One region of the Virgibacillus salexigens genome, then DNA from elsewhere that is predicted to be linked to it. Evidence: riboswitches for the same ligand, from Rfam matches in the RefSeq annotation. Region 1 holds a riboswitch; each other region holds the start of a gene.
What was found. A riboswitch is a leader RNA that binds a small molecule or an ion and turns the genes downstream of it on or off. The one in region 1 is predicted to bind thiamine pyrophosphate.

Region 1 (7,962 bases):
AGGCATTCCTAAAATGTCAAAACGCTCAGGTGGTGCATCACGATTATCTTCCCAACGCAAGGCTGGATTAATGATAACTTCCTCACCTACCTGAACATTGTCTACATTCTCCCCTACACTTTCAATTATCCCTGCACCATCTGACCCTAATATTAAATCCTCTGTCGCACCCTTACGACGTCCAGGAATTGCTAAATCACGACGATTTAACCCTGCCATTTTCAATGAAACGACAACTTCATTCTCGTTTGGAGTAGGCTCATTCATATCTTTAACTTCCAATATACCGTTCCCATGTACAAATGCTTTCATTTATTTCTCCCTTCCCTTCTATGCTATTACATACTTTGGAATGCACCAAATTTCTCTAATTGCTTCATATCTATAATATCATGCGGATATAATGGAATAAAAATTTTTTGTTGTTTTGAAAATGTATGATGAATTAAATCAACATACTTTTCCTCATAAATGCTTCGCTGTAATAGAAACTCTCCATCTATCTGTTCTGGTAACACTTTATTAATAATTAATGTTTGTACATATAAATGATACTTCTCAAGTAATTGGATTGCTTTTTCCGTTTCTGCGATGGATAATCGTTCAGGATTTAGGACAAAAATATATCCTGTGATGCTTTGATCTAATAACAATGCTCTTGCTTTTGCGAATCGATCTTGCCTTTCTTTTAACACATCAAAAATAGGATCCTCCACAGGATTTCCATCATTTAATAACTGACTATAGTCTTGGTTGGTCTTTTGGCGACGCTTTATTAACCCTTCCATCCATACTCCCATCAATTCTGGGAGCGTTAGAAGACGAACCGTATGTCCGGTTGGAGCAGTGTCAATAACTAATTGATCAAAATGTACATTTTCATGTATAATAATGGAAATTAGTTTATCAAATAATGCAGCTTCATCTGCTCCCGGAGATGCTTTGGCAGTATCTAGCTGCCGGTTCACCTCTTCAACCATTCCTGTATGAACAAAATTTTTTATGTTTTCCTTTACTCCGTCAATATATGTCGTTGTTTCCAGATCAGGATCAATCTCAATTGCATATAATTGTAGATTGACATGTTTAATATTGCCGCCTATCTTTTGATCGAATATATCTCCTATATTATGTGCGGGGTCAGTAGAAACAAGTAATGTTTTTCTACCAGCTTTTGCGGCATTCCATGCAATGGCCGCTGCGGTAGTAGATTTACCTACTCCCCCTTTCCCGCCAACAAATAGGATTTTCTTTGTTAGATCGTTCATACAAATCTCCTTTCATGTCATATTAACAGCATCGAATACCTGATAAGGGTGATTTTTCCATTCCCATACGTAAATGCCAATCGTGGAATTTCTCTAACATAAATGGATACAGTTCTAATGTATAATAAAAAACTGGGTTAGGAATACCGACCATTTCTGAGTATAATAATAATAAAAACACATCGTCCTCATTTCTTAATTCACGTGCAATTTCCTGACGATGCGGTATTTCCAACATCTCTTCATACAACTGAAGGATCTTCTTCATCTGATCAAGCATGTATATTCTCCTCCTTGAAAAAAGAAAAGGGATCGTAGTGATCCCTTTTAAATTTCGAGCGAATTCTCCTCCTTTTTAGTTAAAACAGAGAAAGCAGTAATAATAATCCATAAAGCGAAGATCAAAATAATTGCGCCAAAGATAAATAACAACGTATTTGGTGCACTTCCCATCCATGACCATTCAAATAAAACTTGTTGAATCATTGCGTACAGCGTCATGAACATAACAAATACCATTGGAATAATTACCACTGCATAATTCCTACCTAATCGTTTTAACCAAACCGCAATCAGCATTAAACTGATAACCGCTAGCAATTGATTGGCTGTTCCGAATAATGGCCATAACTGATATCCACCTGAGCCAAAGCCTTTTGGTCCTTCAGGGAGTAATACTAAAGCTGCACTCGATACGACGGCTATGGTTGTAGCGACATGTGTCTTCGTTAAGGCAGGAAGACGATATTCAATACCTAACTCCGCGATAATATAACGCATCAATCTAACAGACGTATCTAACGTGGTTGCTGCAAAACTAACTACAATAATAGATACGATCGTAACTGCTATATCTGGTGGGATGGCTAATCCGCCAGCTAGACCTGCAGCTCCTTCTACAAATGTTCCAAGGCCAACCGCATTCGCATCAGAAAAACTAGCATAAGTTGCCATAAACTCATCCGTACTAGTAAAGAACGTAGCAACCGCAATAATGGATACTAATGCAAGAACCCCTTCCCCAACCGCACCAGCATATCCTACAAACCTAGCATCCGTTTCTTTATTTAGTTGTTTAGATGACGTTCCTGAGGATACAAGGCCATGAAAACCGGAAATAGCTCCACAAGCAATAGTGATAAATAATAATGGTAACCAAGGAGTATCCGGATTTTCATTTGTTATCGGTGCTGTCATTTCAGGGTTAGTGAATAACAGGCCTAAATACAGGATTCCCAGACCAACTACAAGCTGATGCGAATTAATAAAATCCCTTGGCTGTAACAATTTCCAAACCGGCAATGTAGATGCAATATACACATAGACCATTAAAATGACGATCCAAATTAAAAATGCAGTCGATACTGCTCCTAGTCCAAATAATCCACTTCCACCTTCTCCACCCATATACTGCACAAGATCGATTTGTAAGAAATCGACTTTGCTAGCTACTACTGCAGTTAAGTACATGATAGCTAATGCTAATATAGAAGGTAGAAGCATTTTCTTATTTCGTTTGTAAACTGCATATCCTATCCAAATAGCAAGTGGTATTTGAATGAACACTGGTAACACACTGGCTGGATAAGAAATAAACAAATTGGAAATGACCCATGCAAATACTGCATTTACCATGAGCACAAGAATTAAAATAATAAATAAAAACAAAATCTTTGCTCGTTGACCGACTAATCGGTGCGCTAATGTACCAACTGACTGACCTTTGTTTCGAACAGATAAAACAAGCGTACCGAAATCATGAACTCCTGCAGCAAATACGGTTCCCAAAATCACCCATAAAAATGCTGGCAACCACCCCCAATAAACCGCAATAGCTGGTCCAAGAATCGGTGCAGCCCCTGCAACTGAAGTAAAATGATGCCCCCATAACACGAATTTATTTGTAGGAACAAAATCAATTCCATCCTTATAACGGTGCGCTGGTGTAACGTAATTAGGGTCTAATCGAAAAATTTTTTCTGCTACAAAACGAGAATAATAACGATAACCTAAAGCGAAAACCAACATCCCTATGAAGGCAACCAAAATTCCGGGCATAGTATCCCTCCCCCAAATAGAATTAAACCAGTCCAAAATATGGACGTCCTTGTTTAACGCTATGTGTAAACGCTTCATTTTAGTACTTTTTTAGTAATAAATCACAAATTCAGAACCATGAAAAAGGGATTATCTCTATGAAAAATGGAGGTAATTCCTTTTTCATACTTTATTCAGAAAGGAAACAGCGCTTTACACTCATTAAAAGGAACACTCAAAACGGATACGACTGAACTTTATAAAATAAATACCGCGACAATGGTAGCCACTATTAACCCAACCATCACTGGTATAAAATTCTTACGAACAAGTTCCATCACGGACACGCCACAAAAACCTGCAATTGCAATTAAAGAGGACCATGCCACCAATGTTCCCCCTCCAGTCCAGATAGAACCCATTTGGCCTATAGCAGCAAGCGTTGTAACATCAATGGAACTGTTTTGTAAGGAAGCAGCTAATGCCCCTGTTAAAGGCAACCCCGAAAAACCAGAACCATCTAATCCAGTAATAATACCTATAATTAAAATACTTAGTGCTGCTAATAAGGCACTTTGCGGTAATATCGATTGTGTTGATTGAACAAGGTCAAATAAAAATGCTGGCGGATTTTCCTTAACTCCTATAATGTCAGCAGAAAAATCGGAACTTCCTAAAAAGAAAAATCCTGCAATAGGAATTACTGGGCCCATTGCTTTAAAAGCAAATACAAAACCATCCGTAATGTGTGTAGTAATGTAATCTAGTGCATATTGTTTACGAAAAGCGATCGTTGATAACAAAAGAAGGATAACGGCTACCCCACCTACAAAAGCAGCACCATCTCCACCTTCCAAACCAGTCATTCTGCCAGATAGCAATTTTTCATATACCATGTAGATTACGACACTTGCTAACGCTAAAGGAACTAATATTGCAAAAAGTCTACTCCAAAACTGTAGCCTGTAATCTCGTTGGGAGGAATCCTGTGTTAATTGCATGTTTTCAAGTTCTTGTTGATTGCGAGGATCCCCTTTTTTTCGAATCATTTTACGATACATTACATAAGCAATGCCTAAAGCAATAAAACCCGTTATAAGGGAAAGGATTAAAGACTTATCTGCAACTTGTGCCGTATCCACACCGGCCGAAGTAGCAGAGAGATTAGGAGCTACCTGAACGATATAATCAGAGGATAGAGCCATGCCTTGGCCCGCAATAGCTATAGCGACTGCCGCAGTTATCGCAGGGAGACCGGATTGGATAGCCGCAGGAACAAGTAAAGCACAAATTAATGGAACCGCTGGTGTTGGCCAAAAAAACAAAGAAATTAAATAAGTAATCCCAACAAGGACAAAAAAAGATACATGCCCATTAATCATCATTTTTTGGATCGGTTGGATCATACGTTTATCTGCTCCTAAATCCCTTAACGAATGTAATAGTGCCAACATGAAAGTAATAATTAAAAAGATACTAAACAATTCTTGGGCCGCCACTAGATTCGCTTTGAAAATAGCTGTAAAACCATCTATAATACTTCCTTTATAAACCCAGGCGATAATGAACGTACCGAGTAACGTTGGTAATACAATACCTTTTCGCAGAATCATAGTGATAATAATAGCAAGCGTAAATAGACCATATAATATATGGGAAATCGAAAGCTCCACATCTATCGCTTCCTCTCTGTTGAATGTGCTATAGCCTATGCAAAGCGTACATGTTTAGTTCTTATCATAATGGGAATACATAATATTGAAGACAAAAAGGAGGTTTTTTAATATGAAACCATTTATTAAAGAATATACAAATGATGAAAAATTAAAGGCCGATATTCAAGTACTAAAAGACAAAGGAATTCATAAAGATGATGTATATGTTCTATCTCATGATGATGATCGTACCAATCGTTTAGCTGGGAGCGCAGATGCAAATACGATCGGCATCAAAGAAATGGATATTGGCCATGCTGTCGGTAATTTCTTTAGCAAAAAAGGGGACGAGCTTCGAACAAAATTAACTGAAATAGGTTTCTCACAGGCTGAAGCCGAAAATTATGAAGAGGATATGGATGAAGGTAAGGTTCTATTAATTGTTACAAATAATGAAAATGTAGATAGCTATCTACAAAAATAGACAACCCCATTGGTTGTCTATTTTTTCTTGCTCATTATTATGTGAGCAGGTCGTTTATACTAAGTTGTCAATCGAAGTAGCGTTCTAGGTTGCTTATGAAATAAAAAGAAAACAAGTATAGCACTTAAAACAAAACTAGGTAGAATATACGAACCATTATATAAGAAGGAGTATATCCATACATTCATCCCTTGGACAGCTGATTCAAAAAAGACAACACCTGCAATAAAATGAGCGATAAAGCGCAAAGCAGATCCTATAAACACACCTAGCGAGATATACAAAAGATACTGTTTGCTATTTCCTTCTTGTACAGTTTGTTTTATTTTTCCTGAAAATACACCTGCAAACCCTAATACTGTAAAGGCAATGGCATAATCAATAAATCCTTGTAACGGATGCAGTATATACCCTGTTCCTACAGCAACCTGAAGCACTCCCCATAAAAACCCTGCTAGCAAGCCGCCTTTTAATCCCCAGCGAAAAGCAACGATAAAAATAGGAATCATCGCAAATGAGATAGACCCACCCTGAGCCCAAATTTTAAATGATAAAAATGGTATTAGGTCTAACAACAATGCAAAAGCTGCAAAAATTGCTACCTCTACTAAAAATAATGTACGTTTCATTTCTTTTCTCCCCTTTTTAAAGCGGTTATTTTCTTGTTGGCCAATGTCAACAAGGTATATATAACAACAAAAAAGCAATGCCAAGGGGAAGACTTCCTGATGGGGATTCCGCTCACATTGCTTTTATTCCATCAAAAAAGCCACCATCCCTACGCTAGTACTAACTAACAGGTTCGAAGGGTAAGAACAATGTATATGTTCACTCTCAGCCGATCGGCTCCCCCTGCAGACTTTTACATTTTGCTTTTTCTGTTATTGTTTCTAGGAGTATTGTACCTGACTTATCCATCGATTACAACTAAAATTAAATCGAGAGATATTCGTATACATCATTAATACAAAGCTGAATCGCATCTTCCCAAAAAGCGGTAGCAGTTAGATCAACTTGTAAATGTTTATAAGCGAGATCTTCGACTTCCATCCTGCCTGTATCACGTAAAAGTTTGATATATTCATCCTCAAAATCATCACTTTTCTGTGCTATTGCATAAATTCCAAGGCTGAATAAATATCCAAATGTGTAAGGGAAATTATAAAACGGGACACCTGTCATATGGAAGTGCAGTTTAGAAGCCCAGAAGTTCTCATCATATTCTTCTAGTACATCACAGTAGGCTTCCTTTTGAGCGTCCACCATCAGTTTATTCAACCTGTTAACAGAAACCATACCTTGCTTTCTCTCTTCATAGAAACGCTTTTCGAACAAAAATCGCGCATGAATATTCATAAAAAACGCAATACTGCGCTGGATTTTATCTTCTAACAAGCCCTTTTTCTCATCCGTTGACTGCGCATACGTCACCGAAGCATCTGCAACAATCATTTCAGCAAATGTTGATGCTGTTTCGGCAACATTCATTGCGTAACGTTGGTTTAGTCCATTCACATCGTTCATCACATGTTGATGATACGCATGTCCAAGCTCATGGGCGAGTGTTGCAATATTCGAAGACGTACCAGAATAAGTCATGAATATTCTTGTCTGACCGCTCTCTGGAAAACTGGTGCAAAACCCACCTGGCCGCTTATCAGGCCGGTCTTCCGCTTCAATCCAACGGTTATCAAAAGCCATGCGGGCAAAGGCGGCCATCTTCGGGCTGAAACGATGGAAATGTTTAATAATAAAGTCTGCTCCTTCTTGATAACTAAATGTTTTTACTTCTCTATTAATTGGAGCATTAATATCATAGATGCTTAATTTTTTTAAATCTAAACGTTCTGCCTTTTTATTTAAATATGTAACAAAATGGTGCTTATTGTTATTAATAGCGGTCCACATCGCATCAAGTGTTTTTTTCTTCATACGATTTAGTTCAAGTGGTTCCCTAAGTACATCATCCCAGTTTCGATGTGTGTATTTCTGTAACCGGAAACCAGCTAAATGATTGAGCGTCTGACTAAATAAATGTTCATTAGTCTTCCACGCCCTATTCAATTGATTAAATACATGCTTTCGAAAGTCACGATTTGGATTAGCTAATTTATTGGAAGCCTGTCCAATAGAGTAAGATTTCGTAGTCTCCTCTTCCTTAAGCCGAACTTCCATCTTACCAACAATAGCTTGATACATTTGATCCCAAGCATGATAGCCATCAACTGCTAGATCATTTATTAATGCTTCCTGTTCTATCGGGAGTAATCCCTTTGCTTGTTCTCTAAATTCATTTAGTACAAATTCCAAGTCATTTAAATCATCCTGGTTGCGTGCGTTCTGCCATGTATCTTCAGGAATCTGAACTAACTTTTGATTAAAACTGGTTTGAATTGCTTCAAATTTAGCTTTTAATTCACTTCGTTTACTAACTAATAAACTTGCCTGCTCATCTTTTACATTTTGAGCACTTAAACAGCTTATAAATGCGGATGCTTCTCTAAACTTTTTATTCACC
Region 2 (7,962 bases), on a different contig from region 1:
CTTCCACCTTTGTAGTGTTTCACTCATCTTGGGATCTTTCTCAACCGAATTCAAAGCAGCTAATAAATGAATATGTGTTACATGATATCCCCACGATGCGATATTCGGATACCCACCATCTGTCGTATAATGGGTTAAATCATATGCAGTTCGATTTCCTAAGTCATATAAAGGTAACATTCTTTTTAGAGTTCTCACACCATCTTCATATAACATTCCTGCTTGCCTATTTCCTGTTTGTTTGTGGAGATCATATAATCCAATTAAAGCGAACATGAAGCCATTTAAAATGTAGCTAGGCGGATTTGTAGGACACTCTTCATAAAATGAATACTTGCCTTCAAACTTGGCTAAGATTCCATGATCATTAGAAGATGTTTGAAAAATAGAGGTAGCTTGTAATGCTTTGTTTTGATAGGTAGTATTTTTTGTTAAATAAGATGCCCTTGCCAAAACAGACATTGCCATTCCTAAACCAATAGACGAATACCATGGAGCCTTTAACTTTTCTAGCCTGCTAGGATAATAAGCATGATCAAATTGATAAGCCCAGCCTCCTTGAGAATTTTGGTTTTGTAAAAACCATGCTGCAACAGATAAAAATTTCTGTTTACTTTGTTCATCCTTATTTTTCAGGTATAAACTATAATGTTGTAAACCATATTGGGCAATAGTAGAAGGATTAAAATAAGTTCCAAATGGATAGACAGTTTTTGGAATACCATCATGAAATTCTACACTCCAGTTCTCCACCCCGTTTTTATCATAATGTAAATAATTCCCTCGAAAATCGTACTGATTAATCTCGGAATAACGGGCTTTGGAAACATGGATCTTTAATAATTTCTGACCCTCGATCCATTCCTTTTCAGCGAAATATCCCTTCTCTAATAACGTGATTGGAACAAATAGCTCATTCCCAATCTTCTTTCCTTTACATTCTAAATGTTGATGCATCACTACACGAATATCCTCAGGCCGTCCTGATTCCATTTTTATATCACCCTCAACTTCTGTTAAGATTGTAATTTTTTAGCAGGGATACCTACAGCAACTATCCCATTTTCAAGATGTTTAGTGACAACAGAACCTGCACCAACAATCGTATTTTCACCAATGTTTACTCCAGGCAGCAGTGAAGCGTTATTCCCAATTTTAGCTCCTTTTTTTATGTACGGTCCCTTTAGGGAGTAGCTTTGTGCTCCCATATATTTGTCATTCGACATCGATACACATGGACCTAGAAATACATTATCTTCAATTGTTGTATCCCCTGTCACATATGCCAGCGTTTGAATGGTACAAGATTTTCCAATTATTGTATTTAACTCTACAATGGCCGCCCTACCAACAATCGATTCATCTCCGATCGTAACATTTTCTCTAATACTTGCATGGTCGCCAATAAACACATCTTTTCCCACTCGTGTACCAGAATAAATAGAGACGAGCTGCCCAATTCGCGTACCAGGTTCAATCACGAGCTGAGTCGCCTTAGATGTTTTTCGCATTCTCTGATTTATGCTAGGCTTGACACCAATAACGCAATTACAACCAATATGGACATGATCACCGATGGTTGTACCTTCTAAAATAATCGAATTATGGCCGATAACAACGTGCTCACCAATGCTAACGTTATTTTCTATAACAACATTATTTCCAAACTGCGAGCTCTCTGGAATAGAAGCCAAACAAAAACCTCCTCAAGTTATACTATTATTGTAGTATACATTTAATTTTTTCAATTAATTGGTTTGTTCTTTGTTGAACGCTATGATGCTTACGTACAAATCGGTACCCCTGTTCGGCAATTTGTTCACGTTCCGTTTGATGACTTAAGAAATATGCCGCTTTTTGCTCAAAATCATGCTCATCTATTGGTACAAAATGAATCCCTGGTATAAATCCAATATCCTCTAGCTCATTAAACGTAGGAGCCAGTAGCAATGTTTTACAAGCAAGAGCCTCAAAATATTTGATTACAGGATAATGAAGTTTTGATGGACAAGTAAAAAGTATCTTTGATCTGTTTATTTCCTTGGCATAATTCTTACCAATCATCTTCTCTTGTTGTTCTTCCTCATTAAAATGATGGTACCCTGGATGTGGATGATACACGAAATCTGCCCTTCCTTGATAGGTATTGATAATACGTTGTCTTAATGGATAAAGCTCATTTACCGCCCCAATCATTAATAAATTGATATCTTTTTTTAATCTGTAGTCCTTACATAATTCTATATTAACGAAATGTGGAAACCATTCCATTTTATTTTGAAATTCCGGATATACCTCCAAACATTTATCACGAACGACTGGAAACAAATAATCAATGTTGTTTTTCTGTATATAATTCCTTCGAAGACTTACAAAACGATGAACATCATTTATAAATAGTCCAGTAGGGATATCCACATGTGCAAGCCCCTTTATTATTGGCTTCATTTGCCGATCGATATCATTGAGAATCAATATAAAATCCGGACGCACATCAAGTTGTTTCAGGATATAATCAATATGTCCTGATTTTCTCCACAGCATGACGTGAACAAGACGAGATAGTTCCTGCTCTAAGTAGAAGTAATTTCTATTAATCATCTGTGAAGTGTCTTCAGCGATTAATAATAGACGAATCATATTGCCACCTCCCTTCTTAATTGAACAGGTCAAAGGCCAATTTTATTTATTTGTGTTATGTCAGTCTATCTCGCTTACAAGCTCATGCATACGATATAGAACAAGGAGTCATCAGAGTGAGGAGATTTATTATGAGAGTTGGTGTAATTGGCACAGGAAAGATGGGAGAAAATCATATTCGAACATATTTATCCATGCATGAACACTGCCAACTAGTTGGTATTTTTGATAAAGATGAACAAAGGGCAAATGATATGGCGAACAAATATAATGTGAGACAATTTCAATCGATGGATAACCTTCTCCAACAAGTTGATGCAATAAGTATAGCTGTACCAACTGAATACCATTACCCAATTGGCTTAACCTGTATTAAGCACAACGTGCACATCCTAATGGAAAAACCAATAACTAGTACGGTTGTTCAGGCAAACGATTTGGTCAAAAAAGCGAAAAAGGCGGGAATAAAGCTTCAAGTCGGTCATATTGAACTATTTAATCCAATAATTCAATTACTGATAAAGGAATTAACAGATGAAAAGATCATTGGAATGGAATTTCATCGAATGAATCCATATCATCACCGTATTAAAAATGTAGATGTAGTAGCTGATTTAATGATCCATGACCTTTATATCCTACAAGCTATTCTTCAAGATACCATTGACGACTTTCATGCTTTTGGTAAAATCATTGAAAACACCCCAAAACACGCGGTTGTTATTGCTACATCTGTTAAAGACATTATTGTACAATTAACCGCCAGCTTTAAATCGAAAAGAAAAATAAGGTCTATCCAGATTTTAACCGAAGACGCTCTATTTGATGTCGACATCATTCAAAAGCAATTAAAAATCGTACGATCAGGCATAACAAGCATAACTGTGATTGATGATGAGATCGAACCGCTCCACTTACAGTTAATGGATTTTATACGTTGCATCCAAAACAACGATCAACCAAAAGTCTCGGGCGAAGATGGGATAAAAGCACTTCAGCTTACCAACCAAATCGGTAATGCAATAAGTAAGTTGAATTAAGTATTGTCAGCGTACACTTGGAAGTGTACGCTTATCATTTCATCGTATGACTTTTGGAATAAACTTATGAAAAAACAATATAAAAAATACCCTGAACTTTATATCAGGGTATTTTTTATTTTATTTAAGCTGCTACAGGGAAACGAACGAAGTTAATTGCGTCTAACGATATATAGATTTTCACATTATCACCGTATCCGCTGCTTACATCAATTACTAATACCAATTCCGCAGTCACTGTTGAAAGAATTCCTTCTATTAAGTTGTTATCTGTAGCTACCTCAACAGTAGAACCCAATTGCGTTGCAAGTTCAGCTGCAAATGCATCTTCAAACATTTATAATCCTCCTTTATAGTTCACTGACAAATTCAATCTTATCGATTCGGACAAGTGCTTGTGACCCGGTATTCTCAATTACAACAACATAATCATCTCTTACTGCTAGCAATGTCCCTGTTACCATTCCAAAAGGAGTGGTTAGTTCTACTTGTTCATTAACTAGACCTAAAAGTACATCTCGGATTGTAGTAGGCGTGTCAGGTGTACCCCCATTATCTCCTGTGTCTCCAGCACCGCCGTTACCACCTAGGTCAAGCCCAACATCCACACCAATTCCTGGTAAATTTACAGATACGTCTTTACTTATGCCACTGCTATTAGCTAGGTTCTGAGACAATTGATTTAGCAGCTCTAGTAGACTACGCTGTCCATTTGTTAGTGCCAATGATATTCATCCTTTCTATAATATATTTCTATTCAATATATGTGCCACAATAGCCATTAGTAAGGGCATTTATTTCATGGAGCGATAATTCCACCTTTATCCTATAGATTCATATAACCCATAAATAGACTAGTATCTTAGCACGATTACCTCTTGTGAGAATATACTATATAAAAAGCTTTGCTGGAGGTGGAAGAATTGAGTAAAAACAATCAAAATAATAATGCTTCAAGCCATATTGTCGATTTTCTTTTAGATGCAACATTAAAAAAGCACGGTGTTACGTTAGATAAAACGAAAGTAAGTGAAACAGATAAAGAAACACTTAAAGATATGGTTAGCAAGCTAAGGAAAGATGTGGATGGCGTAATGAAAAGTAATAATGAGGAAGATGAAACAAAATAAATAATAGACAAATAGATCAATTTTTAAAACCCCCTATATTCAAAGTTAAATCTAAATCCCGGTAAATCAACAAAAATTACCGGGATTTCCTCTTGTCTTTTAAAAAACAATTATTTCTCCAATAAATAGGTAGTTTATCTTGGTACAATCACCCTTCCTATTTCAATTTTGAGACATAAGATATTCTAAACGAGAAGAAGGAGGAAATAATACTATGTCAAGATCAAAAGCGTTTGAGAAGTCTTGCTGTGAAGATTGCGGCAGAACAATAGATAGGAGAAGACGTGGTCGTCATGAAAATGTTTGTGACAGCTGTAGTAATGTACGTCCAAGTTATGATTCTTGCAATGATTCTCGTCATGATTCATGTCATGATTCATGTCATAATTCTTGTAATGATTCCCGAGGAGAAGATAAAAAATGGAGAGCCTTAGACACATCGATGTGCCATCCATTTGATGATCCTACCGTAGATCAAGAAGCAAGCGGTGAATTGAAAAATGTTCAACAATCTATTGAATCCATTATTATCAAAGATTCTTGTGATGTAAATGTGACATCATCTGACATTCAAGCTGCACTTAATGTACAGGTAGCGCTACAGGTTGCCATTGCTATTGTAATTAGTATCTCTATTGCAGATGGGAACCAAGCAGACGAGGTAACACAAGACCTATTTGCTAAACTAAAATCCAGCCAAGTGAATAAACAGCAAGTATTTATTGAAAACTCTCGTGGCGTAGAAGTATCTACTTCCGATACAGATATCGCGATCAACGTTCAAGTGTTGCTTCAAATCTTGATTGCACTAGTTGTTAGATTAGATATTCTATAATTTTCAACCTACAAAATAACCTATTAAATAATCATAAACGAAAAGGCCATTTTCTTGTGCGAAATGGCCTTTTCATTTACTTAAAAACCTTTAGATATCCGTACGTATATGAGGGTTATAAAGTATAAGTTTAATCAATCGTTTGCTTAAACTAGCTTTTATGGTTCGTAGTTTTATTAATTGCTCATTCGGTTTATGAATGACAAACATGATTTGATTTGTTATGCTAATAATAAAGCTTAGTGAAGTGAAACATAACTAAATATTCATAGACTACTAGGGGTGCCCATGGCGTGGGCTGAGAGGAAGCAGTTGAGCTTCTGACTCTTACAGACCTGATCTGGTTAATACCAGCGGAGGGAAGTAGTAGGCATAGCGTCTTTCTATTTCATAACCGAAGCCAGGTCCCCAAAGGATCTGGCTTTTTCATAGTCGTAAAAACAAACAGAGAACATTTACTAAGCTTAAATCTATAACAAAAAGGAGCTCATTTATGAATCCATGAGAAAAACCTATTTACTAACATACATGGCTGTATTTATAGCGATTGGTACGTTAGGAGCCCAATTTCTTTGGTTTCCTGCTGGAATTGCTAAGGCTTACCCTGTGCAGCATGCTGTAAATGTCATAGCTGCCATTACATTAGGACCTGGCCCAGCTGTAGTGATTGCTTTCACAATCGGTTTATTACGAAACATGATTGGTCTAGGTACACTGTTAGCATTCCCTGGTGCGATGATTGGTGCTTTCCTAGCAGGAATGCTTTATCGTTGGGTAGGTAAAAAAATAGCTGCTGTCTTTGGAGAAATTATCGGCACAGGAATCATCGGTTCTCTCTTTGCTGTCCCTTTCGCCAAACTATTTATGAATAGTGGTACAGGTGCACTATTTTTTATGCCATCCTTCTTGGCAAGCAGTATATCTGGAGCATTTATTGGTTGGATCATCTTATTAAAAGTAAAACAAGAACATATTATTCGTTTACAAGGAAACTACTAGGGGCGCCATGTTGCTGAGATAAGGAACGCTTCCTTTGTCCCTTTGAACCTGATCTGGCTAATACCAGCGCAGGAAAGTAGTGAGGAAATTATCATAACACTCCTCTATTTATCTACTTTAATTCCTCTAGTAGCGTCCCATAATAAAGGAGGCTAAATGATGTGTTTCACAGATCATTTAAGACAAGAAAATAATGATATCTTTGCGCTCATTTTTGAACATCCATTTGTTCAAGGCGTCGGAAATGGAACGATCCCCGATAAAGCCCTTGCTCATTATATTAAAGCGGATTTCGAATATTTGAATGCATTTATGCAAATTTATGGGATAGCCTTAGCAAAGTCTAAAAAGCGAGAAGATATTGCCTATTTCTTTGACCAAATAAACTTTGTATTAAATGATGAAATCCACCCCCACCGAAATTTTTGTGATCATATTGGGGTTAAGTATGAAGATTTACAAGGACACCCTCTTCCACCAACAGCAGACCATTATATAAAACATATGATGTACCATGCCCAAATGGGGACATCCGGTGAAATACTCGGAGCACTACTTCCATGCCCATGGACGTATTTAGAAATAGGGAAAGAATTGATGAAGCAATTCCACCCAACAAGAGATCATCCATTTTATGACTGGATTAGCTTTTATGCAAGTGATGAGGTAGAGAAAACAACAACTGAAATGAGAAGCCGGCTCGATATATTAGCAGCCAATGCATCAAAATCAGAACAAGATCTAATTAGCGAAGCTTTTCGAAAAAGCTGCCAGTTGGAACTTAAATTCTGGGAGATGGCTTACACCTGTGAAGAATGGCCGGGAGAAAAGAAGGTGACCAATCAATGAGTATACCTCCAAGTGTACTAACTATCGCGGGAACGGATCCTAGTGGAGGTGCAGGAATACAGGCAGACCTTAAGACATTTCAAGAATTGAAGGTTTATGGGATGTCTGTCATTACTTCTGTGGTTGCTCAAAACACAACTGGAGTCCAAAACATCCATCACTTACCAACAGGGATGTTACATGATCAATTACAATCTGTATTAACCGATATGCCAGTTCATGCGATAAAAACAGGAATGATTGCTAACCGAGATATGATGGAAGTAATTGCTGATGCAATACCAAAAACAAATGCACCTTACGTAATTGATCCTGTTATGGTAGCAACAAGCGGTGATCCTCTGATTGATGAAGAGGCAAGGGGGGTTCTTAAAGAACAATTATTACCAATAGCAACGTTGGTTACCCCAAATATTCCCGAAGCGGAGTTTATTATAGGAAATTCCATCAATAGCCTAGCGGATATGAA
Region 3 (7,962 bases), 2.0 Mb from region 1:
TGTAACGATAAAGCAAGGAGGGTGGTAATTTACAATATTACCAATTCGTAATCGTCGCTCCTCATGTGTCAGCTGATGTAAATACGTAATTTCTTTTCGTCCGAGCACTTGGACATGTTCCATCGGAAAAAAGTCAAAGTAGCCGATAAATTCTAACCCAGGGCGATGCGTTCTCGCCTTGGTAATGGATCGATCAAGTTGATCCTCTCCAGCCAATATTTCCAGATTGAATCTACCAGCTAGTTGTTTAATTGTTATTGACTTCATCTGTATACGCTCCATTTCTATTACAACTATAGCTTTTAACTATATTATGTTTCTATACGAAAAACAAGAAATGGAGGTTTCATAACGGATTGGAAATGTTAGAAAGTAAAATCTACTTCTTTTTTTTCCTGTTTTTCATAGCCTTTCATATAGTTAATTCGACGTTGCGCCGAGGCTTGGGTTACTTGTTCATCTGCATGATAAGAAGATCGAACCAATGGTCCAGCTTCACAATGTGAAAATCCTTTCTCAAGTGCAATTTGTTTTAACTCGGCAAACTCATCTGGATGGTAATAACGCTCAACATTCAAATGTTTTTTTGTTGGTTGTAAATACTGACCAATTGTCATAATATCGACTTTATGCGCTAAAAGATCATCCATTGCTTGAATGATTTCCGCTTTCTCCTCACCCAAACCAACCATAATACTAGATTTGGTCGGTGTTTTAGGAGCGATTTCCTTCACGCGTTCCAATAATTGAAGAGACCGATCATACATCGCTCTAGCTCTTACACGTTTTGTTAGCCTGCGTACCGTTTCAATATTATGATTAAAAATATCTGGTGCACTATCCATCAATGTATATAGACTCTCGTAGTCCCCTTTCATATCTGATGGTAGAATTTCAATCGTACATCCTGGGTTTTTTCTTCGAATTGCTCGTACCGTCTCAGCAAATACAGCCGCTCCCCCATCATTTAAATCATCACGTGCCACTGCTGTAACTACAACATGCCGTAGCCCCATAACGGTAACCGAATTAGCCACCCTTTCTGGCTCTCCCCAATCTAATTCATTTGGTAATCCAGTTTTTACAGCACAAAAGCGGCATCCTCTTGTACATGTATCTCCTAAGATCATAAACGTCGCAGTTTTACGTTCACTCCAACACTCATGTATATTTGGGCAGCGTGCTTCTTCACACACTGTATTCAGGCGATTTTCGCGCATTAATTTCTTTAATCCTCTGTAGGATTTATTCGTGTTTATTTTTGTTTTTAACCACTCCGGCTTTCGTATATATGTTTGATCTTTAGGCATGGGATACAACTCCTTTGATTGTATTATCTGTATATTTTCGTTCTGCTAGATCGTATACTTCATTCCATTGGCTTTTTGTTAATGTAAAAGGTTCAAGTTCAATATTCAATCCCTCTCCGAATCCTTCTAAAAAAGCTGTTTTAACCGTTTCATAGGAATGTTTCCTTTGCGTTACCTGATTAATCGTCGTAGCTTTTTTCCAAAATGCCTGTTTTTTTCTCTCCTTGACACGTTCAGAAGGAAATAAAAAAAGATCGAATAACATATCTACATTCATCGATATCGGAATCGAACCATGTTGGAGCAATACTCCTTTTTTTCTTGTCTGTGCATTACCAGATATCTTTTTGCCATCTGCAACCATTTCATAGAATGCGGGTCTCTCAAAACAAATACTACTCCGTTCTTTTGAAAACGATTCGGCATAATCAACTGGAATGTTTAAATTTTGATAGCCTCGTAGTATGCCTTTTGACAAATCATAGTACGCTTGACGAATCGATGAAGCAATTGCCGGATGTTGTTCAGATATTACAATACTATACGTTAGTTCATCATCATGCAGAACTGCACTGCCCCCAGTCATTCTCCGCACAAATTGACATTGATGGTTTTGAATACCTTCTACATCGATTTTTCCGTCTACTTTTTGAAAATGACCAATTGAAAGCGTGGGGGCTATCCATTGATAAAAACGTAATGTAGGCGGTATTTTTCCTTCATGATGCCAATTAAGTAATGCCTCATCTAATGCCATGTTAATGGCAGCATCATGAGGTACATTTTCTAAAAATCCCCATTTTTCTTGCACGAAAATCGCCTCCCATAAGAAGAATCTTTTCAACAAAGGCCTAACCGGAGGTGCACATGTATGAAAGAAAACCATGATACTTCCTCATAAAAAAGACTGCATTCGTCGTGAATGCAGTCAATAAAGTATCCCTATTGACCACACTTTCCCACGCAGGCATTATCCTGTTCGGGTACGAAGGGTCAAAACGATTCCTACGCTCTTCTCAGCTACTTTACATAGCTCCCCTAGTGTTGAAAAGATTCCATTTAGTTTTAATTTACCAACAAAATCAGCTTAACAAGCTTGCCATAAATTGTAAAGGCGCAATTTTTTTCGTACAACTTCATTTCTATTATTCTTCTATTTCTTTAAAGCGATGGCTTGATCTAAAACCTTATCTCCTTGGATCATGCCATAAGCTATTTGATCAATTACATCAACAGCGATTCCTTTTGGTTCCAACTGCTCTCTAATCTTCTTTTCTAAATAACGGACTTGTGGACCAATTAATACAACATCAAGATCATCCAGCTCGTTCTTTAATTGTGATTCTGCTACCGCATTAATCTCGGCCATTATATTTCTATCGTCAGCTGATTGTTTCATTTTTTTTACAAGCATGGAAGTCGACATCCCCGCAGAACAAACTAAAATAATCTTCATTTGTTTCCCTCCTCTAGGATTTGCATCTTTTCATACATATCAATCATTTCACTAGCTAAATCTTTTACTGTCATGGCGGTCATTAGATGGTCCTGTGCATGTATTAGAATGACGGAAACCTCTGTTTGGTTCCCTTCTGCTTCTTCCTGTAAAAATTTCGTTTGAATATGATGAGCTTCTGTAAATTCTTCATCCGCCTCTGCTATTTTTTGTCGTGCTTCAGCAAATTGATAAGATTTTGCTAAAGAAATAGCTTCCATTGCAGATGACCTTGCATTTCCAGCATGAAGTATAATCGAAAAGGATAGCATCTGTACATCTTCTTTTGTAGTCATGGTTATTCCCCCTTATTTCTCTTTAAGGTTCTTGCACCTGCTAAAATGAATGGAATATACATGATAACAGCCAGCACTAAATTAAATACTTGAAGCCCAATTCCACGCCAGCTACCGCCTGTTACTAGATAACCACTTAAAATTGGCGGTGTTGTCCATGGAAGAATTGCCACTGTTCTTGGCACTATACCAGTAGCTAATGCAATATAGGATGTAATCGTCAATGTTACAGGAATCAATATAAATGGAATTAACATCACAGGGTTTAATACAATTGGTAGTCCAAAAATAACCGGTTCATTAATGTTAAATAGCCCTGCTGGCGCTGATAACTTTGCAACTTGTCGATATGGATGGTTTCTCTCTCTACGTATTACAATAAAGACTGCAATTAACAATGCAATGGTCGTTCCTGATCCACCCATAAAAACAAATGAATCTAAGAATGGTTTTGTTACAATATTAGGTACGTCAAATGCTGACATACCGCTCTTAAATAAATCGAGATTTTGTTCAATCAGTGGCAAGTAGACCGGTTCAATTACTGATCCAATAATATTCGTCCCATGTAAACCAAAGAACCATAATAAGTGATTAAGAAAGGATACAACCATTGCTGCGGGCAAAGTATTCCCCAAACCTTGTAACGGTTCTTGAATTGCATTAAAGATAACTTCAAAAATACTTTGCTCTGCGAACACATTCATTAATGCCTGGAAAAAACCTAGAATAATTAAAATGATCACCGCAGGTACTAATGCTTTGAAGGAGCGTGTAACCCCGTCTGGAACACCTTCTGGCATTTTAATAGTCAAATTCGAATTTATCAATATTCTGAAAAGTTCTGTGACAAGAAGCGCTATAATAATTCCAACAAATAGTCCTTGCGTACCTAACCATGCTGCGGTTAAACCAGCGCCATCCTCTGTCCAAGGGACTAGCATAATAAAACCGGCAGCTGATATGAGACCAGCAGATAGCCCATCTACGTCATAAGACTTAGCTAAATTATAAGCTATAGAAAAGGATACTAAAAGACCTAATATAGCAAAAGTACCGTTCCAAATACTCCCCCCGACTGTTTGCCAATTGCCATCACCAAAGATTCCATTCATCCATTCAACAAAATTAAAGTTGCCAAATGGCGGAAAATTATTAATTAAAATAGCAAGTGACCCAACGATAATTAATGGCATGATCGCAACGAACCCGTCTCGGACAGCTACTAGATGTCGCTGTGATCCAATACGTCCAGCAATTTCAATGAACTTTTGCATAAATTTACTGTTCATCTTAAATCCCCCTTGAATTAAATTGTGGCAAATATGCTTGATGTGCTTCCAATAACTCATCCAGCACATCCTTGCTTCTCTTTTCATCAGCAAGTAATGGATTCATCACCATTGCTGTGTATGCATCGTTGTAGTTCCCAGTGATACTTGCTTGAATAACTAGTTCCTCAAAGGCCTTCATTTGATAAATATGACCTTTAACCGAAAGTGGTAAATGCCCAACAGCAATTGGTTTTGGTCCATTTTTAGTAATAATGCAATTAACTTCAATAACAGCATCTTCTGGCAAATCGGGTATTGCTCCATGGTTCCATGTGTTTACCGTCTGAATATCCTGTTTATTATTATAAATGGAGTCCATTAAACTACATGCTACATCGCTATAAAAAGCTCCACCACGTTCTTCAAGTTCCTTTGGCTTCTCATATAACGACGGGTTTTTATAAATCTCAAAAAGAGATCCTTCCAAATCCTGAACTACCTCGGCTCGTGTGCCATTTTCTTTAAACGCTTTCAAGTCTTTTTTTAGAACATCCGCCGTTTGAAAATAATATTGATGATATGGATTCGGAAGTAGACCCGTAGCTTCTATAAACGTCTTGGTCCAGCCTAAATTAACAATATTTGCTGGTGAATAGTCAAGGTCGTGGGTCACTTTTTCTAATACTTCATTCGTTCGATCTTCTCCATTAACAAGGACCTTACTACCAAATACAAAATGATTCATGCCAATAAATTCAATACTCACTTCATCTGGCTTTACATTTAAAATTTCTGCAGTCGAATGTCGCATATTAAATGGGATATTGCATACACCGATAACCTTCTTATGCGGAGAGTGTTTTAATAAAGCTTCTGTAACAATTCCAGCAGGGTTTGTGAAATTAATTATCCATGCATTCGGACAAATGTCATGCACGTCTTTCGCTAATTCTAAAAGGACTGGGATAGTACGAAATGCTTTGAAGATACCTCCAGCTCCGTTTGTTTCTTGCCCAATAAACCCATGGCTTAATGGAATACGTTCGTCTTTTGATCTGGCTTCTAACCCACCCACTCGTATTTGAGTAGAAACAAAGTCCGCATTTTCAAGTGCTTGCCGGCGATTTAAGGTCCATGTTAGATGAATTGCTTTATTTGATTTCTCTATCATTCGTAATGCTAATCGTCCAATTATTTCTAGTTTCTCTTTCCCCGCTTCAACATCTACAAGTACAATGTCTGTAACGGGAAATGAGTCATAGCGCCGAATAATTCCTTCAATTATTTCAGGTGTGTAACTAGACCCTCCACCTACTACTACAAGTTTTAATGTCATTTCCTTTAACTCCTTTGATGTTTTTTGAAACCGCTTTTATAATAGTGTATCGTTGTATTTTGTTGTTCATCTAAAATGTATCATACAAATTATTTAAAGTCCATACATTTCAAGAAATATGTTTCTTATTGTAATAACATTTATAAAATATTGTCATTATATGTGTAATCTTGTACACTTTAATTAAGTGAATTATTGCTTTTTTATGTCTTTAATTTTACCGTTAATATATATCCAAACTAGGATCGAGTAAGGAAGTGTGCAAATGGAAAAGAATCAATCATTACATGCTTATATTAAGGAAGAATTGTTGAATCGTATTAAAACAAACAAATATAAGAAAGGAGAGAAAATACCTACCGAATTAGAGTTATGTGAAGATTTTGGAGTGAGCAGAACAACCATCCGAACTGCTCTAAATCAACTAACACTAGAAGGGTATTTAAATCGCCACCAAGGACGAGGTACATTTGTAGCAGATCAAAAAGTGAAACAAACGCTTTCGCAAACGGTAAAACGCTACAGTGATCAAGTTGCTATTCAAGGCAAAGAAGCTGAGATAACTGTATTAGATATACAAGTTATTCCTGCAAATGAATATATCGAGCATTCCTTAGACGTTTCTTTAAACGATCCTATTCAGCGCGTGGAACGTGTGAGAAAGGCAAATATGGAACCAACGCAATATGAGATTTCCTATATTCCGTGGAATGTTGCTCCAGGCATCACAAAAACGCAAGCAGAATCATCGCTATATGCTGCTTTAAAAGAAGAGTTTCAAGTACATATAGCCAAAACGATTGAACATGTAGAAATTACGTTAGCAGATGAAAGAGCTTCCAGCCATCTAAATTGTGAACAAGGTGCGCCTTGCTTTTATATTGAAACCGTTGCAGAAAACGAAAAAGGAGAGAAAGTAGAGTATTCACGTGCTTTCTTTAGAGGGGATAAAACAAATTTTGTAATTGAACGTAATTATCCATTTGAAAATAATCTATAATTTTAGAATGTAGGGGGATATTTATGATGCATGTCTTATTCAATGCCGATGATTTCGGATTAACCAAGGGCGTAACAGACGGAATTATAATGGCCCATCAAAATGGAGTTGTCACTTCAACAACCTTAATGATGAATGGGAAAGCAGTGAATTATGCTGTCGCACGTGCTAAAGAGAATGATACATTACATGTCGGCATTCATCTTGTCTTAACATGGGGGAAACCTTTAAGTTCCGTACCGGAATTGGTTTGTGAAAATAACCGGTTTAAATATTCAAGCAGGTATCGACACATGGAAGCGCCAAACTTGCAGGCAGTTGAGAAAGAATGGCGTGCACAAATTGAAGCTTTTTTAGCTACTGGTCTCTCTCTACACCATATCGATAGTCACCATCATGTACATGGATGGGAACCGCTACAACAGTTAATCATTTCACTGGCAAAAGAATACCAAGTGCCCGTACGTATAACAGATAACTTAGCTGCAGAACAAGATATTTTATTAACGGAACAAATTTGGTTAGACTTTTATGGGGATGAAGTTTCTGCTGACATTTTTACACGGCTGAAGCAGACAAATGCCAAAAGTATCGAAGTAATGACACACCCTGCCATTGTCGATAAGGAATTACGTCAGATTAGCAGCTATACAGATAAACGGAAGCAAGAGTTAGATATTCTTTGCTCCTTACACGTCCCCGATTGGGCTATCATTGAGTAAAGACATCTTCCATATAGGGGGGATTTCATGCAACAAGATGATGTATCTGTAGCGAAAGTATGTTTATTAGCTGGGAAAATCATGTTACAAAGCGGTGCTGAAACGTATCGCGTAGAAGATACCATGAACAGGATCGCCGCTTCTTATGGATTAAAAAAGGCTGAAAGTTATGCTACTCCAACTGGAATTCAATTTTCTACGGAAGGAGAAGCAACCTATTTCCGGAGGATTTCTAATCGTTCAACAGACTTACATAAGATCGCCGAAGTAAATCATATCTCTCGGCAAATTTCTGCACAAACGATTGAACCAAAGGAAGCTCTCCTGCACCTGAAAGGTATTCAGCATGCAAGTGAATCTTTTCCTTATTGGATACAAATGATTGCTGCTGCCTTCGTTAGTGGAAGCTTTACGATTATGTTTGGTGGAGCATGGCCAGATTTTTTACCCTCCTTCTTTGCAGGCGGTATTGGTTTTTTTGCAATGATTTGGTTTGAAAAAGTAGTTGAAATTCGGTTTATTGCTGAAT
Region 4 (7,962 bases), on a different contig from region 1:
TCAACGCACTATTGGTTCTCGGATCCATCGTTGCAGGGACTTACTTATTGTTTCGCGTTACGATCAGATGGTGCTTTTACCGGTTCCGCAAACGTAAAGATGGACACCTGGGCTTAACAAACAGCCTGTCGATGGCTCCGCTGATGCACCATATGAAAGCAAATGCCAACTCTCTTACCTTGATTACGATGTTGTCGGCCATGGCCATCACGCTGATTTCCATGGCTTACGCCTTCTACTACTCCGTAGAGCAAGAGACCCGCCGTGATCTCCCTTATGATTTTATGTTTGAAAACGAGCCGCAGGAGGCGCTGTCGTTCAAGATGAAGCTGGAGAAGGAAGGCATCGATGTTAATCACCACGTCGTTCAAGCGGTTCTGACGATGGGCAGCATCCTTGATCCGAATGACGAATTCCACAAGGTTGAAGAAAGTTTGTTATGGCTTCCGGCCGAACAGCTTAAACAAACAGGCGCAGACCTCAACGTGCCGCCAGATGGCGAAGCCATTTTGTACAATGCTGGGGCCTCACTTGCCGGGGACTTAGATGAGCAGTCGAAGCGATATCCAACCGAAATAGAGCTGGAGCAGCATGGACAGACCGTTATGTATACATTGAGGACATTGATGGAAAGGAACATCATGAATTTAAATGCTCCCGGCAGGCAGCTGCTAGTGTCAGAAGCGACGATGGACAAAATAGCAGAACAAATGGCCGGTACGCCCGGTTATAAAGTAATTCGTTTTGATACGTATCAAGTTCCGGACAAGGAAGAGCTCGCCATAGCTTCCTCTATATACGCAAAACACGTCAGTGACGAACGATTAACGTATGATTTCTATGCGCAGTACAAAGAAGTGCTGCAGATGACAGGCTTGCTCATTTTCATCGCAGCTTTCCTTGGACTTGTCTTTTTGATCTCAACCGGCAGCATCTTGTACTTCAAGCAAATGACCGAAGCCGAGCAGGAAAAGCAAAGCTTTAAGACGTTGCGTCAGCTCGGATTTGACGTGGATATGATCATGAAAGGCATTATACGAAAGCAGGCCATCGTGTTCCTTCTCCCTCTATCGATCGGTATGCTGCATTCGATCTTTGCTATCAAGGCGGCTTCATTTATGATCCGGTCGGACACCACGTTTCCGGCATCCATCGCCATGGCGATATACACGGTTATCTATTTTGTATTCGCTCTGTTTACCATAGGCTACTACCGCAACATTGTAAAAAACGCTATGTCATAACCATCACTTAAAGAGGGGTAAGCTATATGGGGTACCGCCAACATTTCGGACATTTTGTATGCTAAGCATATTTCCAACCTAAAAAATCGATTCCCCAGGGGTCACTTCAAATAAAGACCTGCGCCTAATCTTGAAGAAAAGGCCATTGTTGAAAATGGCTTATGAAATTTTATGAAAAAGAATATTACATTCGGGGTGTATTTTAAACTTAACTCTCCAGAGTTTAAAACTCTGGAGAGTTATTTATCTACTTAACAGCAGTTAGCACAACAGACATTTTTGATTTCTCCATTTTGCCAAAACTTCCGTTCTGAAAGTTTTAATCTATTTTTATTCTTAGGGATTTTTTCTGATTTCCAAGCATTAAAATTAATCTCTTTCAACTGCCGCTTTTTGTTTTCAAACATTTTAGTAATTACATAATCATTTTCCATTGCTTCTCCCCCTAATTACAACATAATTGATCAGATTCTGTTACCTCTACATCCTTTTTAGTGTAAAAAAACTCCCACTCGTTACCGTCAGGATCAGTTATCCAAAATTTATCCTGAAGTGCATAACAGCATTTAGTATTAATTTCATCACGTGTAAAGAACCCTAGCTTTTCTAGACGTTTTTTGTGATGATTGATATCTTCCTGTTCTCCCACCTGTATTCCAAAATGTCCTACTTGATTACCTGACACTTTAGACCTTACATTCAGTGTAAAGTTTAACCGTAATCCCTCAGGTATGAACTTAGCGTAATCTTCTTTCCTTTTTACGGGATTTTCACCGAAAACCTTTGTATAAAACTCTATAGACTTTTCAAGATCAACTATATTTAACCCAATATGTACATTCATTTATATTCCTCCTTTAATCAATTTTTTTTGATTTATAAATTAAAAATTAGTCACGACGAAACAGGCAACAAAGCTCCTCGGATAGTAAGTGATTGATTTCCGAATGATTTAATGTATAGTAACTCCAGGTACCACGTGTTTCTTTTACAATTAGCTTGGCATCCATTAATATTTTTAAATGATATGATAACTTGGATTGTGGCAACTGTAACTTTTCTGATAGATCACAAACACATACTTCCCCATATTCTGTGATTTCATGTAAGATGTGAAGCCTTTTTTGATCGGCTAATGCTTTAAATTTCTTTTCATATTTAGTAAACGTTTTTTCCAAAGAAACATCTGTAAGCTGAAAAAGGTTATTCATGTTACAACCTCCTTAATCAATTTTTTTTGATATAAATAGATTTTAATGGAATGTGTGCATAAAAGCAAGTATTAAATCAAAAAAAATTGATATTAATTAAGTATAGAAGAGTAGCTATTTTTTATACTTACACTCTATAACAATTTCCCCAATCGGGCGTAATTCAGGAATAAGGATTAGCGCCCAAACTGAATATAAGGGCCAGATTGCTTGAAGACTTGAGTTCGAGATAATGAATTAAATGAACAGCTAAAGGAAGTAATTTCGGTGTAAAATTGACTGATTTTGCTTCCTTTAACTTTGATTACTAAGAAGTTATTAACTTAATGGACAATAGAGATTTCAATATCTAGGGTTCTCTTTGATGAACAATAAATAATTACTAATAATTTTTAAATCAATGTAAAATTTTTAATATACTGTTGCCCATCCTGATCGGTTACTATATAATCTAGTTATCGAAAATCGATATCAATTTTCGATTATGCATTACGAAAAAAGGAGGTAAATAGTTGGAAAATAAAGTATTAAGGAAGCTTTTCTTGGGCTTTATACAAATCCATATTTTGCATCATGCAAAGGAAGAACCCATTTACGGTTCTTGGATGCTTGAAGAGTTGCATGAACATGGATATGAAATCAGCGCCGGAACTTTATATCCCATCCTTCACAACATGGAAAAGGATCAGCTTCTGAATAGGGAAGATGTCAATATAAATGGAAAGATTAGGAAGTATTACCGAATCACAGATAAGGGAGATTCTGTTCTACAGGAAGCTAGGACCAAAGCCTATGAACTTTTTAAAGAAATTAAGTGATAAGAGGTGAAAAAATTGAGTGAAAAGCAAAAGAAAAACAAGATTCAAACGCTTTTAGAAATATTATTTACATCTACAAAGCTAGGTTTGACTTCATTTGGTGGGCCTATCGCACACCTCGCTTATTTTAAGGACGAGTATATTGATCGCAGAAAATGGTTAGATGATAAAACATATGCGGATATCATTGCAATTTGTCAATTCCTCCCTGGTCCTGCTAGTAGTCAGGTAGGAATGTCGATAGGCATGTTACGAGGCGGTTTGCTAGGAGGGCTTATCTCTTGGTTAGGATTTACCGTACCTTCCATTATTGTGTTGATTGTTTTTGCAATGATGTATCAAACATTTTCTTTAGAAGATGCAGTTTTCATACATAGCTTGAAAATAGTTGCTGCATCTGTTGTCTTACATGCACTAATTGGAATGGGTCAAAAGCTGACACCTGATAAACCCCGGATAGCAATAGCGTTAGTTGCTGCTACTATCATGTTATTGTTTCCATCTGCATGGATGCAGATTTTAATTATTGTAGGTGCGGGATTATTAGGATTAAGATTGTTTAAAGATAAAGCTGAATCAAAAGTTCAACCTTTTTCTATCAACATATCCAAAAAACTTGGTGTCGCTTCTTTGGGAACTTTAATTAGTCTACTCATTTTATTACCTTTGTTAAATAGAATGTCAGATAATCCATTGCTAAACATTTTTGATATCTTTTTTAGAGTTGGTTCGCTTGTATTTGGTGGTGGACATGTTGTATTACCAATGATTGAAAGAGAAGTCGTACCTTCAGGGTTGTTAACAGCTAATGAGTTTTTAGCTGGATATGGTATGGCACAAGCTGTACCAGGGCCTTTATTTACTTTCTCTAGTTACCTTGGAACGATGATGGAAGGAGTTACTGGAGCTATCGTTGCAACGGTAGGCATATTTCTCCCTTCATTCTTACTCATTGTTGCAGCTTTACCATTTTTAAATGAATTACGCAAGAGGGCAACTTTCCAAGGCATTTTAATGGGAGTAAATGCTAGTGTGGTAGGTATTTTGTTAGCTGCATTTTATGATCCCGTGATAAGCAGTTCTATTTTTAGTACCGCAGACTTTGCCTTAGCTGTTATTTTGTTTGGCTTGTTAAATATTTGGAAGATACCAGCCTGGTTAGTTGTTCTTTTAGGTGTTATTGGAGGGTACGTTATACAGTTTATTTCGTAATATTGCATCTTTTAATACTAGTTGCAGGGAGCCAACTACGATTGCTTTTCATTGTTAATTGCTCCCGAATCAATCCTTGAGGATGTTCATTTTTTTAACAGTAAAGCTAAAAGTGACGTTAAAGGGAATAGTTTTGAATTAATTATTGTTGTAGATGAATTGGAAAAAGTGTATCAGCGATGTCTTGATAGTAACTACCAATTGAAGTTGATATGGAAAAATACCTCTGCGATATGAGAGGGTTTAAGATTACTGATCCAGATGGGTACTTTTTAAGAATTACTTCTAAATGATGTGTTTACATAAACAATACTAGCTAATAGAAGAAGACTATTCAATCAACGTGCGCTAGAAAAGCACCTTGAGAAACATAATATACGGAATTGAAATAAAGGATAATAAAAAATTTAATTTAGGTAAGAAAACATTTTTTATATTAATAAATGCCATTTTTGCTATCATATATTTGATAAAATACCCCCTCAAAGATGGGTGGCATGATGCCATAATCACCCAGGACTCCTTAAAAAATAAGGGTTTTATAGGTCATGAGTTTGTCACATGACCTTTTTTGACCTTATTTTGAGGGTATTTTTAATAAGGTTTCCAAACATTACTGAATCTTTTTTCGAACTGCAACTGTAGTATGAATTTGTTTTGTAGTTTCAATATCAAAATCAATTTTCTTTTGATCTAGTTTTATTCAGGACTGTTTGTTCACCTTTTTCATAAATAGCTATTAGCTTACGCACATCATTTAGCTTAGGTACCACTTTGTAAACAAAGTCTGCGACTAAAATACTTATAGCTGCTCCAACAATGACATCAGCTGGATAATGAACACCAGCCCAAATACGTGAAAGTCCTACGAATATCGCTATTATAATCCAAAATATTCTCGATCTCTTTTTAAGAAGAAAGTTATACAAAATGAAAAGAATAATATAGTGTGGTCACTTGGAAAAGAATTATCTATTTCGTGATCTATTAGATGATTCACATGAGATAATTCCTCAAAAGGTGGATCATTTGAATATATTATTCCGGAAATTTTTCCGATTATTTCGGCTAATAAGTAACCGCAAATAATCATCATTCGATTATTTTTGCTTCTTGTAAACCAAAAAGCTATGACCTAGGGCTAATAAAAATACCATATATTCAGCAACGAACACTATAGTAGGATTAAGATACGTGAGATCCTTACCTAGATTATTCACCATTCTAAACAAGTCAATATTCATTTCACTTATACTCAAATACTTTTCCTCCTTATCTTAACTGAAGAAAAGTATATATGTACTATATAATGTAATAAATTGGAATTTTTTATATTTCGCTTTCACTTTTGTAAGGCAATTATATACTATATTATAATAAAAAGTCCTCTCCGTTGGAGGAGGGGGGTTTGGAGGAGAAATTTATGTTATATGTACAGATTCACCATTTTAGAATAACAAAGTTATAGAAATACTTTAACTAACCATATATCCTTGACATAAATTTTTTAAAACTATAACATTTAATATAAATTAATTATATGCACTAGGGGTGTTATTTAACTGAGATGAGTATTACCTCAAACCCTTTGAACCTGAACTAGCTGAAACTAGCGTAGGAAAGTGTAAACTCTAATACATACTTAAAGAGCGAATTGTGCCTTATTTTAATATGTAGTTAATTGTTTTACGCAACTTTCCTGATGGAAGGGTGCGTATTTTTTGTTCTATTATAATTTATTATAAATTTCATCAAAATTAAAAATATAGGGGTTGTTATGATGACTAGAACAGTGTTAGTAACAGGTAGTAGTAGAGGTTTAGGGGCAACTATTGCAAAGACATTAGCACAACAGGGATTTCAAGTGGTTATCAATTACTATCAAAGCAAAGATGCTGCTGAGAAGCTCGTTTCTAAGATTGGAAAGGAGAATGCTATTGCAATTCGGGCTGATGTAACAAATCGTGAAGAAGTAGATAAATTGATAAAAAAAGCAACGGAATATTTTGGTCAAATCGATGTTGTAGTCAACAATGCATTAGTAGACTTTAAATTTGATCCAAACAAACAGAAACCCTTCACAGAACTCACTTGGGATGATTATCAAAAACAACTAGATGGTACTTTAAAAGCAGCATTTAATGTAGTTCAAAGTGTCATACCTCAATTTATTGAACGACAAAATGGAAGTATTATAGGTATAGGTACTAATTTATATCAAAATCCTGTTGTACCCTACCATGAATATACAACAGCTAAAGCTGGATTAATAGGTTTCACACGTAATATCGCTTCTGAATTAGGATTATATGGTATAAAAGCGAATGTAGTTTCAGGTGGATTATTAAAAACGACTAACGCCAGTGGTGTTACAACACCAGAAGTATTCGATTTAATTGCTCAAACAACGCCATTGAAGAAGGTGACCACACCTCAAGATGTAGCCGATATGGTCGCCTATTTATCATCGGAAAAAGCGAACGGTATTACAGGTCAAAATTTCACAGTAGATGGCGGTTTGACAATGAACTAATAGCTTAAATTACCATAGATAATCTTTCAAAAAAAGAAGTATACAAGACAATTAATAATTATCTTGAGGTGTAAAAAATGACAGAAACGAAAGAAAAACAACTACACTTAGGTGTTTTGCTGTATGGTTGTGGACACCATCAAGCTGCTTGGCTAATGCCTGACTCAAGCGTTGAACGTATTGGAGACATTTCTTATTATCAAACATTAGCACAGTTAGCGGAAAAAGGTTATTTTGATGCAGTATTCTTTGCTGATAATCAATCATTTCAAGGTAAAGATTCTAGTGATATGCCAGCATTTTGGTTTGATCCAGTAGTCAATTTAACCGCTATTTCTCAAGTGACAAATCATGTGGGATTAGTTTCAACAATTTCAAGTACTTTTTCTAATCCTTTCACAGCTTCACGACAATTATTAAGTTTAGATCATATTACAAAAGGACGTGTTGGTTGGAATCTCGTTACGTCCATGACTGATTTAGAGGCGTTAAATCACAGTATGGAAGAACTACCTTCCCATGACAAACGCTATGAAAAGGCAGATGAATTTGCTGCTTTAATGAATAAGTTATTTCTTTCATGGGACAGCGGTGAGTTTCTTCATCATCGAGAAAAAAGAAAATTGATAAATCCTTCAAATATTCAGCCTTTTAATCACGATGGTACCTATTTTAAAGTGTATGGTCCATCCACTACGCCAAAAAGTCCGCAAGGCAAACCAGTATCAATGCAAGCTGGGGCATCTAAACAAGGCATTGCATTAGCCGCAAAATATGCCGATGCAGTCTATTCAGTGTCGTGGAACTTAAAGCAAGCAGAAAAATTTCGCGACAAATTAGTCGAACAAGTTAAACAAAGCCAAGACAGTAATAGACATATTAAAATATTTCCTGGCTTAGTAACCTATGTAGGTCATACTCATGAAGAAGCTTTAGCCAAAAAA

Region 2: another riboswitch for thiamine pyrophosphate. It lies ahead of thiW (energy coupling factor transporter S component ThiW); the one in region 1 lies ahead of thiT (energy-coupled thiamine transporter ThiT).
Region 3: another riboswitch for thiamine pyrophosphate. It lies ahead of BN990_RS02965 (lipoate--protein ligase family protein); the one in region 1 lies ahead of thiT (energy-coupled thiamine transporter ThiT).
Region 4: another riboswitch for thiamine pyrophosphate. It lies ahead of BN990_RS18795 (3-oxoacyl-ACP reductase); the one in region 1 lies ahead of thiT (energy-coupled thiamine transporter ThiT).

The regions. Positions count from the first base shown of each region.
Region 1 covers NZ_CCDP010000001.1:2,594,981-2,602,942, forward strand. Annotated here, with positions in the region: gene BN990_RS12520 (zinc-binding dehydrogenase) at 1-312, opposite strand, end outside; gene BN990_RS12525 (ArsA family ATPase) at 339-1,268, opposite strand; gene BN990_RS12530 (cory-CC-star protein) at 1,291-1,548, opposite strand; gene BN990_RS12535 (carbon starvation CstA family protein) at 1,596-3,326, opposite strand; gene BN990_RS12540 (membrane protein) at 3,563-4,978, opposite strand; gene BN990_RS12545 (general stress protein) at 5,091-5,444, shown strand; gene thiT (energy-coupled thiamine transporter ThiT) at 5,504-6,073, opposite strand; TPP riboswitch at 6,203-6,307, opposite strand; gene BN990_RS12555 (M3 family oligoendopeptidase) at 6,378-7,962, opposite strand, start outside.
Region 2 covers NZ_CCDP010000002.1:714,477-722,438, forward strand. Annotated here, with positions in the region: gene BN990_RS16430 (D-glucuronyl C5-epimerase family protein) at 1-993, opposite strand, end outside; gene BN990_RS16435 (acyltransferase) at 1,017-1,694, opposite strand; gene BN990_RS16440 (glycosyltransferase) at 1,720-2,640, opposite strand; gene BN990_RS16445 (Gfo/Idh/MocA family protein) at 2,757-3,680, shown strand; gene BN990_RS16450 (hypothetical protein) at 3,805-4,017, opposite strand; gene BN990_RS16455 (DUF2642 domain-containing protein) at 4,031-4,405, opposite strand; gene BN990_RS16460 (hypothetical protein) at 4,604-4,810, shown strand; gene BN990_RS23530 (spore coat protein) at 5,253-5,645, shown strand; TPP riboswitch at 5,914-6,024, shown strand; gene thiW (energy coupling factor transporter S component ThiW) at 6,147-6,644, shown strand; TPP riboswitch at 6,633-6,736, shown strand; gene tenA (thiaminase II) at 6,804-7,493, shown strand; gene thiD (bifunctional hydroxymethylpyrimidine kinase/phosphomethylpyrimidine kinase) at 7,460-7,962, shown strand, end outside.
Region 3 covers NZ_CCDP010000001.1:613,851-621,812, reverse strand. Annotated here, with positions in the region: gene hprK (HPr(Ser) kinase/phosphatase) at 1-267, opposite strand, end outside; gene lipA (lipoyl synthase) at 366-1,310, opposite strand; gene BN990_RS02965 (lipoate--protein ligase family protein) at 1,303-2,121, opposite strand; TPP riboswitch at 2,250-2,360, opposite strand; gene BN990_RS02960 (PTS sugar transporter subunit IIB) at 2,464-2,766, opposite strand; gene BN990_RS02955 (PTS lactose/cellobiose transporter subunit IIA) at 2,763-3,101, opposite strand; gene BN990_RS02950 (PTS sugar transporter subunit IIC) at 3,104-4,393, opposite strand; gene BN990_RS02945 (6-phospho-beta-glucosidase) at 4,395-5,711, opposite strand; gene BN990_RS02940 (GntR family transcriptional regulator) at 5,977-6,711, shown strand; gene chbG (chitin disaccharide deacetylase) at 6,735-7,433, shown strand; gene BN990_RS02930 (threonine/serine exporter family protein) at 7,461-7,962, shown strand, end outside.
Region 4 covers NZ_CCDP010000003.1:94,009-101,970, forward strand. Annotated here, with positions in the region: gene BN990_RS18750 (FtsX-like permease family protein) at 1-1,244, shown strand, start outside; gene BN990_RS18755 (hypothetical protein) at 1,496-1,678, opposite strand; gene BN990_RS18760 (ArsI/CadI family heavy metal resistance metalloenzyme) at 1,690-2,088, opposite strand; gene BN990_RS18765 (ArsR/SmtB family transcription factor) at 2,135-2,455, opposite strand; gene BN990_RS18770 (PadR family transcriptional regulator) at 2,968-3,273, shown strand; gene chrA (chromate efflux transporter) at 3,289-4,485, shown strand; gene BN990_RS23665 (phosphatase PAP2 family protein) at 5,163-5,414, opposite strand; gene BN990_RS23670 (hypothetical protein) at 5,586-5,744, opposite strand; TPP riboswitch at 6,023-6,123, shown strand; gene BN990_RS18795 (3-oxoacyl-ACP reductase) at 6,266-7,018, shown strand; gene BN990_RS18800 (LLM class flavin-dependent oxidoreductase) at 7,096-7,962, shown strand, end outside.